Regions from separate parts of the Nocardiopsis sp. CNS-639 genome, predicted to be linked through region 2. Evidence: riboswitches for the same ligand, from Rfam matches in the RefSeq annotation. Region 2 holds a riboswitch; each other region holds the start of a gene.
The links. A riboswitch is a leader RNA that binds a small molecule or an ion and turns the genes downstream of it on or off. The one in region 2 is predicted to bind cobalamin.
Positions count from the first base shown of each region.

Region 1: it holds a riboswitch for cobalamin, as region 2 does, so the genes downstream of both, G011_RS0119630 (nitrite reductase) here and metE (5-methyltetrahydropteroyltriglutamate--homocysteine S-methyltransferase) in region 2, are expected to answer to the same signal.
Region 3: it holds a riboswitch for cobalamin, as region 2 does, so the genes downstream of both, G011_RS0124140 (ABC transporter substrate-binding protein) here and metE (5-methyltetrahydropteroyltriglutamate--homocysteine S-methyltransferase) in region 2, are expected to answer to the same signal.

Region 1 is NZ_KB906866.1:123,645-127,524, reverse strand. Features, by position in the region: gene G011_RS0119640 (precorrin-2 C(20)-methyltransferase) at 1-1,491, opposite strand, end outside; gene G011_RS0119635 (precorrin-8X methylmutase) at 1,488-2,153, opposite strand; gene G011_RS0119630 (nitrite reductase) at 2,150-3,046, opposite strand; cobalamin riboswitch at 3,100-3,308, opposite strand; gene G011_RS30775 (CsbD family protein) at 3,668-3,835, shown strand.
Region 2 is NZ_KB906854.1:490,641-494,520, forward strand. Features, by position in the region: gene G011_RS0101955 (polysaccharide deacetylase family protein) at 1-461, opposite strand, end outside; cobalamin riboswitch at 740-903, shown strand; gene metE (5-methyltetrahydropteroyltriglutamate--homocysteine S-methyltransferase) at 1,069-3,369, shown strand; gene G011_RS0101965 (hypothetical protein) at 3,692-3,880, opposite strand, start outside.
Region 3 is NZ_KB906873.1:90,767-94,646, forward strand. Features, by position in the region: gene purB (adenylosuccinate lyase) at 1-713, shown strand, start outside; gene G011_RS0124130 (hypothetical protein) at 907-1,131, shown strand; gene G011_RS0124135 (threonine/serine dehydratase) at 1,207-2,166, opposite strand; cobalamin riboswitch at 2,377-2,557, shown strand; gene G011_RS0124140 (ABC transporter substrate-binding protein) at 2,582-3,628, shown strand; gene G011_RS0124145 (iron ABC transporter permease) at 3,637-3,880, shown strand, end outside.

The DNA of each region.
Region 1 (3,880 bases), on a different contig from region 2:
GGGGTCGAGTTCGCCCAGGGTGGTCACCGTCAGGGACTCGCCTTCGCGGCCCACGTCGCGGCCGACGACGACCACGGTGTCGGGTTTGCGGTGCTCCAGCAGGATCCGGCGCGCGGTGACGATCTGCTCGGTCCGGGACCGGGAGGCGGGGTTGTAGACGGCCAGCGCCAGGTCGGCCTCGGCGACGGCGCGCAGACGCCGCTCGACCACCTCCCACGGCTTGAGGCGGTCCGACAGGCTCATCACCGCGAAGTCGCCGCCCACGGGGGCGCCCGCGCGGGCCGCGACCGCCTGGACGGCGCTGACCCCCGGCAGCACCCGGACGGGCACGTCCCGGTAGGCGGGCTCCTCGGCCGCCTCGAACACGGCGGTGGCCATGCCGAAGACCCCGGCGTCCCCGCCGGAGACCACGGCCACGCGTTCGCCGCGCCCGGCCAGATCGAGGGCGAACCGGGCGCGCTGGAGTTCGACGGTGTTGCCGGAGGCGTGCCGGGTGAGCCCGGGGCGCTGCGGTACCCGGTTGACGTAGGGGCCGTAGCCCACCACGTGGTCCACCTCGGCCAGCGCCGCGCTCGCCTCGGGGGTGAGCCAGCACTCGGGGCCCGGGCCCAGGCCCACGACCAGCAGTTCGGCCGCCTGTCCGGTGGTCGCGGACTCCGGTTCCGCCGCCGGTCCGGCGGAACCGGGCCCCGCTTGGGTCGTCTGCGCCGTGTGCGTTGTCTGTGCCGCCTGCGTCCGCGCGGCCTCGCCGACCTTGCGGGAGCGCGGCCCGTTGCGGCTGTCCCCGGTCACCAGCACCAGGGAGAAGTAGGGCACCGACGCCGGGTCCACCTCGGCCACCGGCAGCCGCCGCTCCCCGCCCATCGAGGCCCGCTCCACGTACACCGCGTGTTCCAGCCGCCCGGCCGCGGTCAGGGCGCGGCGGACGGCCGGGAAGGTCCGGCCCAGTTTCATGACCACGGCCGCGTCGGTGTCGGCCAGGCGGCGGGCCAGTTCCGGTTCGGGCAGGGTGCCGGGCAGCACGGTGAGCACGTCGGTCTGCCGGGCCAGCGGAGCGGCCGCGGCGGCCGTGGCGGCGGCGAACGCCGGGACCCCCGGCACGATCTCGGTGGGGTAGCGCTCGGACAGCCGGTCGTGCATGTACATGTACGACCCGTAGAACAGCGGATCGCCCTCGGAGAGCAGGACGACGTCGCGCCCGGCGTCCAGGTGGGCGGCCAGGCGGGCGGCGGACTCCTCGTAGAAGTCGGCCAGCGCTCCCGCGTAGCCGCCCGGGTGGTCGGTCGCCCCGGTGGTCACCGGATAGGTCAACCGCTCCTCGACCACCCCGTCCGGAATCAGCGCGTCGGCGATGCGGCGGGCGTTGGACTCCTTGCCCACACCCGCGTGGTAGGCGACGACGTCGGCCGCGGCGATGAGCCTGGCCGCCTTGAGGGTGATCAGCTCGGGGTCGCCCGGGCCGACGCCGACGCCGTGGAAACGGCCGGTCATTCCTCCTCCTTGGCGAGTGCGTTGAGGGCCGAGGAGGTCATCGCCGAACCCCCGCGGCGGCCGCGCGCGGTCACGTAGGGGACGTCGACGCCGTGCCGGTCGCGCAGCTCGGTCAACGCCTGCTTGGACTCGGCGGCGCCGATGAAGCCGACCGGGCAGCCGACGATCGCGGCGGGGCGCGGAGCGCCGTCGATCAGCATCTCCAGAAGGTGGAACAGGGCGGTGGGCGCGTTGCCGACGGCGACCACGGCGCCGTCGAGCAGCGGCTCCCACAGCGACACCGCGGCGGCCGTGCGGGTGGTACCCCACTCCCGGGCCAGGCCGGGCACCCGCTCGTCACCCAGGAGGCAGAGCACCTCGTTGTCGCTGGGCAGGCGGCTCGCGGTCACGCCGGAGGCCACCATGCGCGCGTCGCACAGGATCGGCGCACCGGCCCGGAGGGCGGCGCGCGCCGCGGGGACCAGGTCGGGGTGGACGACGAGGTCGTCGGCGAGGTCGACCTGGCCGGTGCCGTGGATCATCCGCACGGCGAGCCGCTCGGCGTTGGCGGGCAGGTGGTCGAGCCGGGCCTCGCGCCGGATGGTGGCGAAGGAGTCGGCGTAGATGGCGGGCCCGTCGTCGACGTACTCGTAGTGCCGGTTCGGTCTTCTCGGGGAGGTCACCGCGCCTCCCCGGGAACGAGGACGGAGCGCCACGGCGTGACGACGAGTTCGCCGGATCCGGCCTCGACGGCTTCGGCGGCGAGCGCGTCGGCGGCGGTCCGGTCCAGGCCCTCCTCGGGCACGGGGACGTGTCGTCCGATCCCGGGCAGCGGGCCGTGCGGCAGCGGCGGCGCGGGTTCGGGCAGCCCCGGGTCGGGCGGAGCCGGGTCGGTCAGGGGCGAGGGGAGTTCGGCCACGTGCCAGGGGGCGTCGGGGCCGTCCCCGCGCAGCTCCAGGAACCGGTCGGCGAGGCGCACGAGCGCGACCGCGGCCTCCTCCACCGGTGTCAGCGGACCCCAGTGCTCCCCGACCCTGAGCTGGGCGGTGCGGGCGTCGAGGGCGACCGCCCCCAGGTCGCAGGAGCGCTCCAGCAGGTCGCCGCTTCCGTCGTCCAGGGCGAAGAGGAAGCGGCCGGGAAGGGCGGCGCGGCGCGGTTCGGCGCACAGCAGCCCGTCCAGCTCGGCGGCCACGGGCCGCAGGTCCGCCCTTCCGGCCCCGAGCCCCGTGCGGGGGGAGACCATGATGTTGCGGACCAGCTCGTGGGAGGGCGAGGGCAGCAGGCCTGTGCCCTCCAGGGCCCGGAGCACCTCGGGGGACAGCCGCCCCCCGCTTCCGGGCAGGGCGCGCAGTTGCAGGTTGGCCCGCCCGGTGACGTGGATCCGGCCGTCGCCGTACTCCTGGGCCACGGCGGCCAGGGCGCGCAGCGAACGGACGGGGAGCCTGCCGCCGACGAGCCGGAGCCGGACCAGCAGCCCGTCGTCGGCGGGCCAGGGCCGCAGGGCGCCCGGGCAGCGGTCGCGCCGGGCGCGGACGGTGGGGGATGGGGATGGGGATGGGGAGCCCATCGGGGACATGCGCGTCCTTCTGGTCAGGGACCCGTTCGCGGGGTCCTCGGTTGACCTGGCGGCCCGTCACCGCCAGCGCCAGCAGGTCTTCGGACTCGGGATCGACCGGTGCGGAGCGCCTTCCCGGAGCGTGCGCTCCAGTGGCTGTCCCGGGGAACCGCGTCCCCGGGGCGTGCCCGCCCGTCACCCTCACCGCTGCGCGTCAGCCCCGGATTCGCACCGGGTTCCCTGCCCCACGAGGTGGAGTTCGACTGGCTCGACGAGGGTACCGTTCCCCTCCCGGGCCAGGTCCGGGGGCCTTCCCCCGAAGGGCCGCGGACCGGTACCGTCCCGGGGCGCCGTGGTGGGGCCCGGAGCCCGGGAGCGCGGCCCGCTCCCGGAGGCGGCCCCCGGGGCCGCGGGGGCTGAAAGGTGCCCCGCGCGGCTGTCCGCGACCGAAAGCGGCGACGCGCGTTCGCGGGCCCGTCCCCGGTTCTTGTTCGGGCAGAGCAGCGGTGGTGGCGGCGGGTGCGGAGCTTTTCGAGGGCTTTGCGGTGATTTTAGGGTTTCTTGTTTCGGGCAGTGGAACGGGCGAGGGGCGGTTCGCAGCAGTACACCGCTCCCCACGGGAACCACCGAAGGAGGAAGAGCATGAGCGCCAGTGAGAAGGGCCGCAGCCAGGCCGAGATGGTCAAGGGCAAGGCCAAGGAGACCACCGGCAAGGCCACCGGCAACGACCGCATGAAGAACGAGGGTCGCGCCGAGATGGCCAAGGGGCGCCTGCGCCAGGGCAAGGAGGACCTGAAGAAGGGCCGGTAGGTGCCGCCTTCGCGGACGGTCGCGGACGGCCCCCCCGCCAACGGG
Region 2 (3,880 bases):
GTGGTGTACCCCTCCCGGGACCCCTCGGAGTCGGTCTCCACCCGGGTCATGCGGACCCCCAGCAGGCCGTCGCGCGCCGCGGTCAGGTTCCACCCCGCCTCGAAGGAGACCGCGCCGGGGTTGGCGGTCTCGAAGGCGTGCACCTCGTCGGTCAGCTCACGCTCCAGGAAGTCGGCCAGCGGCTCGGCGTTGGGGATCACCGGGTAGGTCACCGCGACGGAGACCTCCCCGTCGTAGGGCAGTTCGGCCTCCTCCAGGCCCGCCACCGCGGCCGCGTCCACCTCGGTGAGCCCGTCGGGCGCACCGGAGGCCGGGGGCGATGGCTCGCTCTCGGAGACCGGCGCTCCATGCGTCCGCGGCCCGGGCTCGGGCTCTCCGGAGGAGCGGGTGGCCAACAACACCATGCCCGCCAGGACCGCCAGGGCTACCACGACCGTGATCAGGGGGTGGTCCGGTGCCATGGCGAGGCGGGACTGCTTACTCACGAGGGAATCTCCACGTTCATCGCTCAGACGAACGTCCGCGGGGAGCAGAGGGGAGCTCACCCGCGCAACGCTTGACTTCGTGTGTGACGCCGGTCGAAGGACGGGGGTTCTCACCGTCCGGGCCGGGCGCATGGGGCCGCACGCCGGGTACAGGGGCGAAGGGGGCCCTCCCTATACTTGCAGCCGTGGAAGGTACATGATCCACCCCCGCGTCCCGGGTCCGGCCCGGAACGGGCGGGGCGGAACCATGTCGCAAGAGGGAACCCGGTGCGAGTCCGGGACTGCCCCGCAGCGGTATGGGGGAACGAACGTCGCCATGAGCACTGGTAGTGCCGGTCGCGGAGACCGCACACCGGGAAGCGGCGGCCAGTAGGAGGAGCGGTGTTGGCACCGCCCGCGCCCCCGAGTCCGAAGACCTGCCTCCACCCGGCGACGCACCCGCGGCGCCGGTGGTCCCGCGCCCCGAGGGAGGGCCGGAGGCGGTGGCAGGTCCGGTGCGCGCCCGCGGCGCGTCCGTCGGCGTGCCCGCCCCCTCTTCTCCCCTCGCGGCCGGTACCCGGCTTTCGACGAGGGAGAGAAGCTCATGACCACGACCCCCGCGCCGTCCGCGGCCCCGGGCGGACCACGCCCCTCCGTGCGCTCGACCGTGCACGGCTACCCGCGCATCGGCCCCGCCCGCGAGCTCAAGCGCGCCTGCGAGTCCCACTGGAGGGGCCGCACCACCGCCCGCGAACTGGACGCGGTCGCCGCCGGACTGCGCCTGGACGTCTACGCCCAGCTGCGCGAGGCCGGTGTCGACGACATCCCCTCCAACACGTTCTCCTACTACGACCACGTGCTGGACACCGCGGTCCTGTTCGACCTGGTCCCCTCCCGCTTCGCCCCTCCCGCCGCGGCGCCGGACCGCGAGGAGGAGCTGCGCCGCTACTTCGCGCTCGCCCGCGGCGAACAGGGCGCCCCGCCGCTGGAGATGACCAAGTGGTTCGACACGAACTACCACTACCTGGTCCCCGAGCTCTCGCCCGGCAGCCGTCCCCGCCTGGTGGGCGACAAGCCCGTCGCCGAGTTCCGCGAGGCGGCCGAGGCGGGTTTCCACACCCGTCCGGTCCTGGTCGGTCCGCTCACCTTCCTGCTGCTGGCCAAGCCCGCCGACGGCGCCCCCGAGGGCTGGGAACCCGTCCAGCTGCTCGACCAGCTCCTGGAGGCCTACGCCCAGCTGCTCGGCGACCTGCGGGCCGCGGGCGCCACCGAGGTCCAGCTGGACGAGCCGATCCTGGCCACCGACGAGGGCCGTGCCGCCGTCGGCCACCTGGAGCGCGCCTACCAGTACCTGGGCGCGGTCACCGACCGCCCCTCCCTGCTGGTGTCCACCTACTTCGGCTCCATCGGCTCCGCCGCCCTGCGCGTCCTCAAGGACTCCGCGGTCGAGGCGGTCGGCCTGGACCTGGTCACCGACGACGAGGGCGTGGACGACCTGGTGCGGGTCTCCGGCCTGGGCGCCACCCGCCTGGTCGCGGGCGTGGTGGAGGGGCGCAACGTCTGGTGCACCGACATCCCGGCCGCCGTCGCCGCGCTCGGTACCCTGCTCGCCCTCACCGACGAGCTGACCGTGAGCACCTCCTGCTCCCTGCTGCACGTGCCCCTGGACCTGGACGCCGAGCCCTCCCTGGCCCCCGAGCTGCGCGGGGCCCTGGCCTTCGCCAGGCAGAAGGCACAGGAGACGGCCCTGCTCGGCCGCGTGCTGTCCGAGGGTGCCGAGGCCGAGCACACCGGACGGGGCGGCGTCCGTCCCCCCGCCTTCACCGACGCGCGCGTGCGCGCCCGCCTCGACGCCCTGGGCCCGGACGCCTACGAGCGCCCGCGGGAACGCGGCAGGCCCACCGACACCCCGCTCACCACGACCACCATCGGGTCCTTCCCGCAGACCGCCGAGCTGCGCCGCGCCCGCGCCGCGCACCGCAGGGGGGAACTGGCGGAGGACGCCTACAAGGCCGTCCTGCGCGAGGAGATCGACCGGGTCGTCGCGCTCCAGGAGGAGATCGGCCTGGACGTGCTCGTGCACGGCGAGCCCGAGCGCAACGACATGGTCCAGTACTTCGCCGAGCAGCTGGAGGGCTACGCCACCACCGAGAACGGCTGGGTGCAGTCCTACGGTTCGCGGTGCGTGCGCCCGCCGATCCTGTTCGGCGACGTCTCGCGCCCCGAGCCGATGACGGTCGAGTGGACCACCTACGCCCAGTCGCGCACCGACAAGCCGGTCAAGGGCATGCTGACCGGTCCGGTCACCATGCTCGCCTGGTCGTTCGTGCGCACCGACCAGCCGCTGGGTGAGACCGCACGCCAGGTGGCCCTGGGTCTGCGCGACGAGGTCGCCGACCTGGAACGCGCCGGGATCCGCCACATCCAGGTGGACGAGGCGGCCCTGCGCGAACTGCTGCCGCTGCGCTCGGAGCACCGGGCGCGGTACCTGGACTGGGCGGTGGGCTCCTTCCGCCTGGCCACGTCGGGGGTGTCGCCGTCCACGACCATCCACACGCACATGTGCTACTCGGAGTTCGGGCTGATCGTCGGCGGCATCGAGGCGCTGGACGCCGACGTCACCAGCGTGGAGGCCGCCCGCTCGCGCATGGAGCTGGTGCGGGACCTGGGCGAGCGCGGCTACGGGCGCGGGATCGGCCCGGGCGTGTACGACATCCACTCCCCGCGGGTGCCCTCGGTGGAGGAGATCGAGGGCTCGCTGCGGCTGGCGGTCGCGCACATCGACGCCCGGAACCTGTGGGTGAACCCCGACTGCGGCCTCAAGACGCGCGGTTACGCCGAGGCCGAACAGGCCCTGCGCAACATGGTCGAGGCGGCCCGCCGGGTGCGCGCCGACCTGGCGTGAGCCCGGCAGTGTTTTTTGGACCTCCGCCTCGCTCCGGTCCGTGTTCGGGCGCCCGGAGCGCGGGAATCGGGTTGAAGCAGGCACAGCGGCGCCTCCGGTGAGACGGCTCGTGCCCACACCGTCGCCCGCCACCACCCTCAACGGACGCCTACGGCGCAGTCCTGCTTGCAGTCTCACCTCCAGCCGCTCCAGAACCCCGTGGGCGCCCGAACCGGCCCCCACAAGCTGAGGCCGATCCAAGAAGAGTCCTCAGGAGGCTGGAACGCGGGAGGGGGCCGCGGCGAACGCCGCGGCCCCCTCGTGCCGTGTCCGGTCAGCCCCCTCAGGCGCCGACCAGGGCCAGCGCCTCGGCGCCGGCGTTGAGCATGATCTCCTCGACGTTGTCGGGCATGACCAGGTCCTCGGCGGAGGCGTCCTCGGTGAAGGGCGGGTGCATCTGGTACTGGACCCGGATGTTGAGGTTGGCGGTGCGGATCACCAGCGTGGCCTCGGGGATGTCCTCACCCAGGAA
Region 3 (3,880 bases), on a different contig from region 2:
ACTTCGAGGTGCTGACCGCGCTGGTACAGCTGGCCGCCGGTCCCTCGTCGCTGGCCAAGACGATCCGCCTGATGGCCGGGCACGAGCTGGTCACCGAGGGGTTCGCCGAGGGCCAGGTGGGCTCCTCGGCCATGCCGCACAAGATGAACACGCGCTCGTGCGAGCGGGTCAACGGGCTGACCGTGATCCTGCGCGGGTACGCGTCCATGGCCGGTGAACTGGCCGGGGACCAGTGGAACGAGGGCGACGTGTCCTGCTCGGTGGTGCGCCGGGTGGCCCTGCCGGACGCGTTCTTCGCCTTCGACGGGCTGGTGGAGACGATGCTGACGGTGCTGGACGAGTTCGGGGCCTTCCCCGCGGTGGTCTCCGCCGAGCTCGACCGCTACCTGCCGTTCCTGGCCACGACCAAGATGCTCATGGCCGCGGTGCGCGCCGGGGTGGGCCGCGAGACCGCCCACGAGCTGATCAAGGAGCACGCGGTGGGCTCGGCCCTGGCCATGCGCCAGGAGGGTGCGGGCAACCGGCTGCTGGACCGTCTGGCCGAGGACGGGCGCTTCCCCCTCGGCAGGGAGGAGCTGGACGCGCTGCTGGCCGACCGGATCACCTTCACCGGCGCCGCCGCCGACCAGGTGGCCGCCGTGGTGGGACAGATCGACGCGATCGTGGCCGCGCACCCGGAGGCGGCCGCCTACTCCCCCGGTTCGATCCTGTAGGGGAATCCGGGTTCGCCTGGCGGGGCCCGGGACGGCGTCGCGGCGCCGTCCCGGGCCCCTCGCCGTGTGCGCGGCGGGCGGGCGGTGGCGTGCGTATGACCCAGTTCACCGCCGCTGGCACTCGGCCCGAAAGTTAACACCTATTACGGTTGGGCTGTCGGCACGTCCAACCCCCGATCCCCTCGGAGCACCCATGATCGACCCCGATTCCTTCGGTACCGCGCTGTGGACCGTGCTGATCGTCGCCGCGGTCGTCATCGCCTTCGGGCTGGCCGCGCTGTCGGACATGGCCATGCGCCGCCGCGAGGACCGTGCCGCGCGCGCCACCGGACGCGACAACCCCGTGGCGGCGCGTGCGGGCGAGCGGCAGCGCGTGAACGGGAGCGGGCCCGCCGGCGGCGGGGGCTCCCGGGCCTGAGACCGCGGCGCCGCCCGCGCGGGACGGCGCCCCCCGACCTGCGGCGGAGGGCCTGCGCCCGGCCGTCCGCGCGGCTCACGCCACCAGGCGGGCGAACAGCTCCGGGTCGGCGTTGCCCCCCGAGACGACCGCGACCGTCTCCTGGGGGCGGCCGGGCGCGGTGGGCACCCGGCCCGCCAGGACCGCGGCGGCGGCCAGGGCCCCGCTGGGCTCGGCGACCAGGCGCGCCCCGTGGGCGAGGGCGGCGACGGCGCGGGCGATCTCCTCCTCGGTCACGGTGACGACCTCGTCCAGGCGGGCGCGCAGGTGGGCGAAGGTCAGCTCGGACAGGCACACGCGCACCCCGTCGGCCATGGTGCGGTGGGTGCGCTCGGGCGGCCAGGTGACCAGGCTTCCGGTGCGCAGGCTCTCGGCGGCGTCGGCGGCCAGTTCGGGCTCCACCCCCACTACGCGGACCCGGCGCGGGCCCGCGGCGGCCAGCGCGGCGGTGGCCACCCCCGAGGCGAGTCCGCCTCCGCCCACGGGCACGACGACGGTCGCGACCTCGGGCGACTGCTCCAGGATCTCCAGGCCGACCGTGCCCTGGCCCGCGATGACGCGCGGGTCGTCGAAGGGCGGGACGAGGGCGAGCCCCTCCTCGTCCCGGAGCCTCCGGGCGGTAGCCTCCCGCTCCCGGGGGGCGACCATGACGATGCGGGCTCCCAGGGCGCGCATGCGGTCGACCTTCACCCCGGGCGCGCCCTCGGGGACGACGACGGTGCAGGGCACCCCGTGCCGGGCGGCGGCGTGGGCGAGCGCCTGGCCGTGGTTGCCCGAGGAGTGGGTCACCACACCGCTTCGGCGCTGGTCGGGGTCGAGCAGGGCGACGGCGTTGGTGGCGCCGCGCAGCTTGAAGGCCCCGGTGGGCTGGAGGCTCTCGGGTTTGAGCAGGAACGGCGGCCCTCCGGCGGGGCCCGCCGTCAGCGGGGTGCGCACCGCCTCCCCGCGCAGGCGTTCCCGGGCGGCGCGGACGTCCTCCACCGTGATCAGTTCCATGCGCCCTCTATGCCCGGTCCCGGTCCGGCCACGCATCCGGACGGTGCCCCGCCCAACCCGGGTGCGGCGGCCGTGCGGGGCTCCCGCGCCGCCGGGGACGCCTTCCCGGTCAGGCGGCTCGCGGAGGTCCGGCCGTCGGCCGGGAGGGGAGCGGGTCTCGCGGAAGGGACCCGCGTGCACTACCGTGGCCGGTTGACTGTCAGCACAAGTCCATATCGTCGACGTCGCAGTGCACGGGAAGCCGGTGGAAGTCCGGCGCGGTCCTCGCCACTGTGACCGGAGGGCGCCTCCCGCACGCCACTGGGCCGGACACGGCTCGGGAAGGGTGGGGGCGCGGGGCCAGAGCCCGACTCCGGGAGCCAGGAGACCGGCTGCGACCGTCCGCGTCATCAGACCACGAAGGATGGTTTGTTCGATGAAGCCCACCGGGGCACGCGCGGTCCGGTACCGCCTGCCCGCCTGCGCCGCCCTCGCCCTGCTCCTGGCCACGACCGCCTGCGGCGGGGGCTCCGCCGCCCCCTCCCCCGAGGCCGCCGGGGAGACGATCCGCAACTGCGGCGTCGACGTGTCCGCGGACAGCCCGCCGGAACGGGTGTTCGCCGCCTACCAGCCCGCCATCGAGACCGCCCACGCGCTGGGCCTCAGCGACCGTCTGGTGGGGACGGCGTTCCTGGACGCCGCCGTCCTGGAGGAGTACGCCGACGCCCAGGCCGGACAGGAGTACTACCCCAACCTGCCCAGCCGGGAGGAACTGCTCAGCCACGGGCCCGACTTCGTGCTCGCCGGGTTCAACGACGTGTTCACCGACGAGAACCTCGGTACGCGGGCCTCCCTGCGCGAGCTGGGCATCGGCAGCTGGATCCCGGCTCCGCTGTGCCCTAGCGGGGACGGCCGCACCGACGCGACCATCGACCCGGCCTCGGTGACGATGGACAACGTCTACGCCGACCTGCGGGATCTGGGCGCCCTGTTCGACGCCCGCGAGCGCGCCGAAGAGGTCATCGCGGACATGGAGGGCGCGATAGGCGGGGTCACCGAGGCCCTGGAGGGCGGCGTGCCTGAGGAGGACCGGCCCTCGGTGATGGTCGGCCGCCCCAGCGACCAGGGGTTCCGGGTGGCCGGCGGGCAGGACTTCTCCACCGAGATCATCCGGCTGGCCGGAGGCGTCAACGCCTTCGCCGACCTGGACGGCGGGCGCAACCACGACGTGGCCGTCGAGGACGTGATCGCGCGCGACCCCGACTTCATCCTGGTCGACGTGTGCTGCGACGCGGAGATGACCGCCGCCGACGCCGCCCCGGACGTGGAGCGGATCACGGCCGATCCCGTGCTGGCCAACCTGACCGCGGTCACCGAGGGGCAGGTCGAGGAGTTCACCTTCGCCGACCGTTCCGCGGGTGTGCGCAGCGCGGCCGCGGTGGAGACGGTCGCCCGGATCCTGCACCCCGACCTGTTCGGGTAGGCGGTCCGATGGCCCCCCATGTGGCCGAGAGGCCCGTGACGACCGTTCCCTCGGGAGTCCGGCGCCGGCTGCGGGCCGCGGCCGACGGTTCCGGGGTTCTCATCAGTGCCCGCGCCCGCGTCACCGGGTTGGCGGTGGCGCTGCTGGTCCTGGCCGCGACCCTGCTGGCGTCGGTCCTGGTCGGTTACGAACGGCTGTCCGTGGCCGACGTGTACCTCGCCTACGCCGGTTTCACCGGTTCGGACACCGACC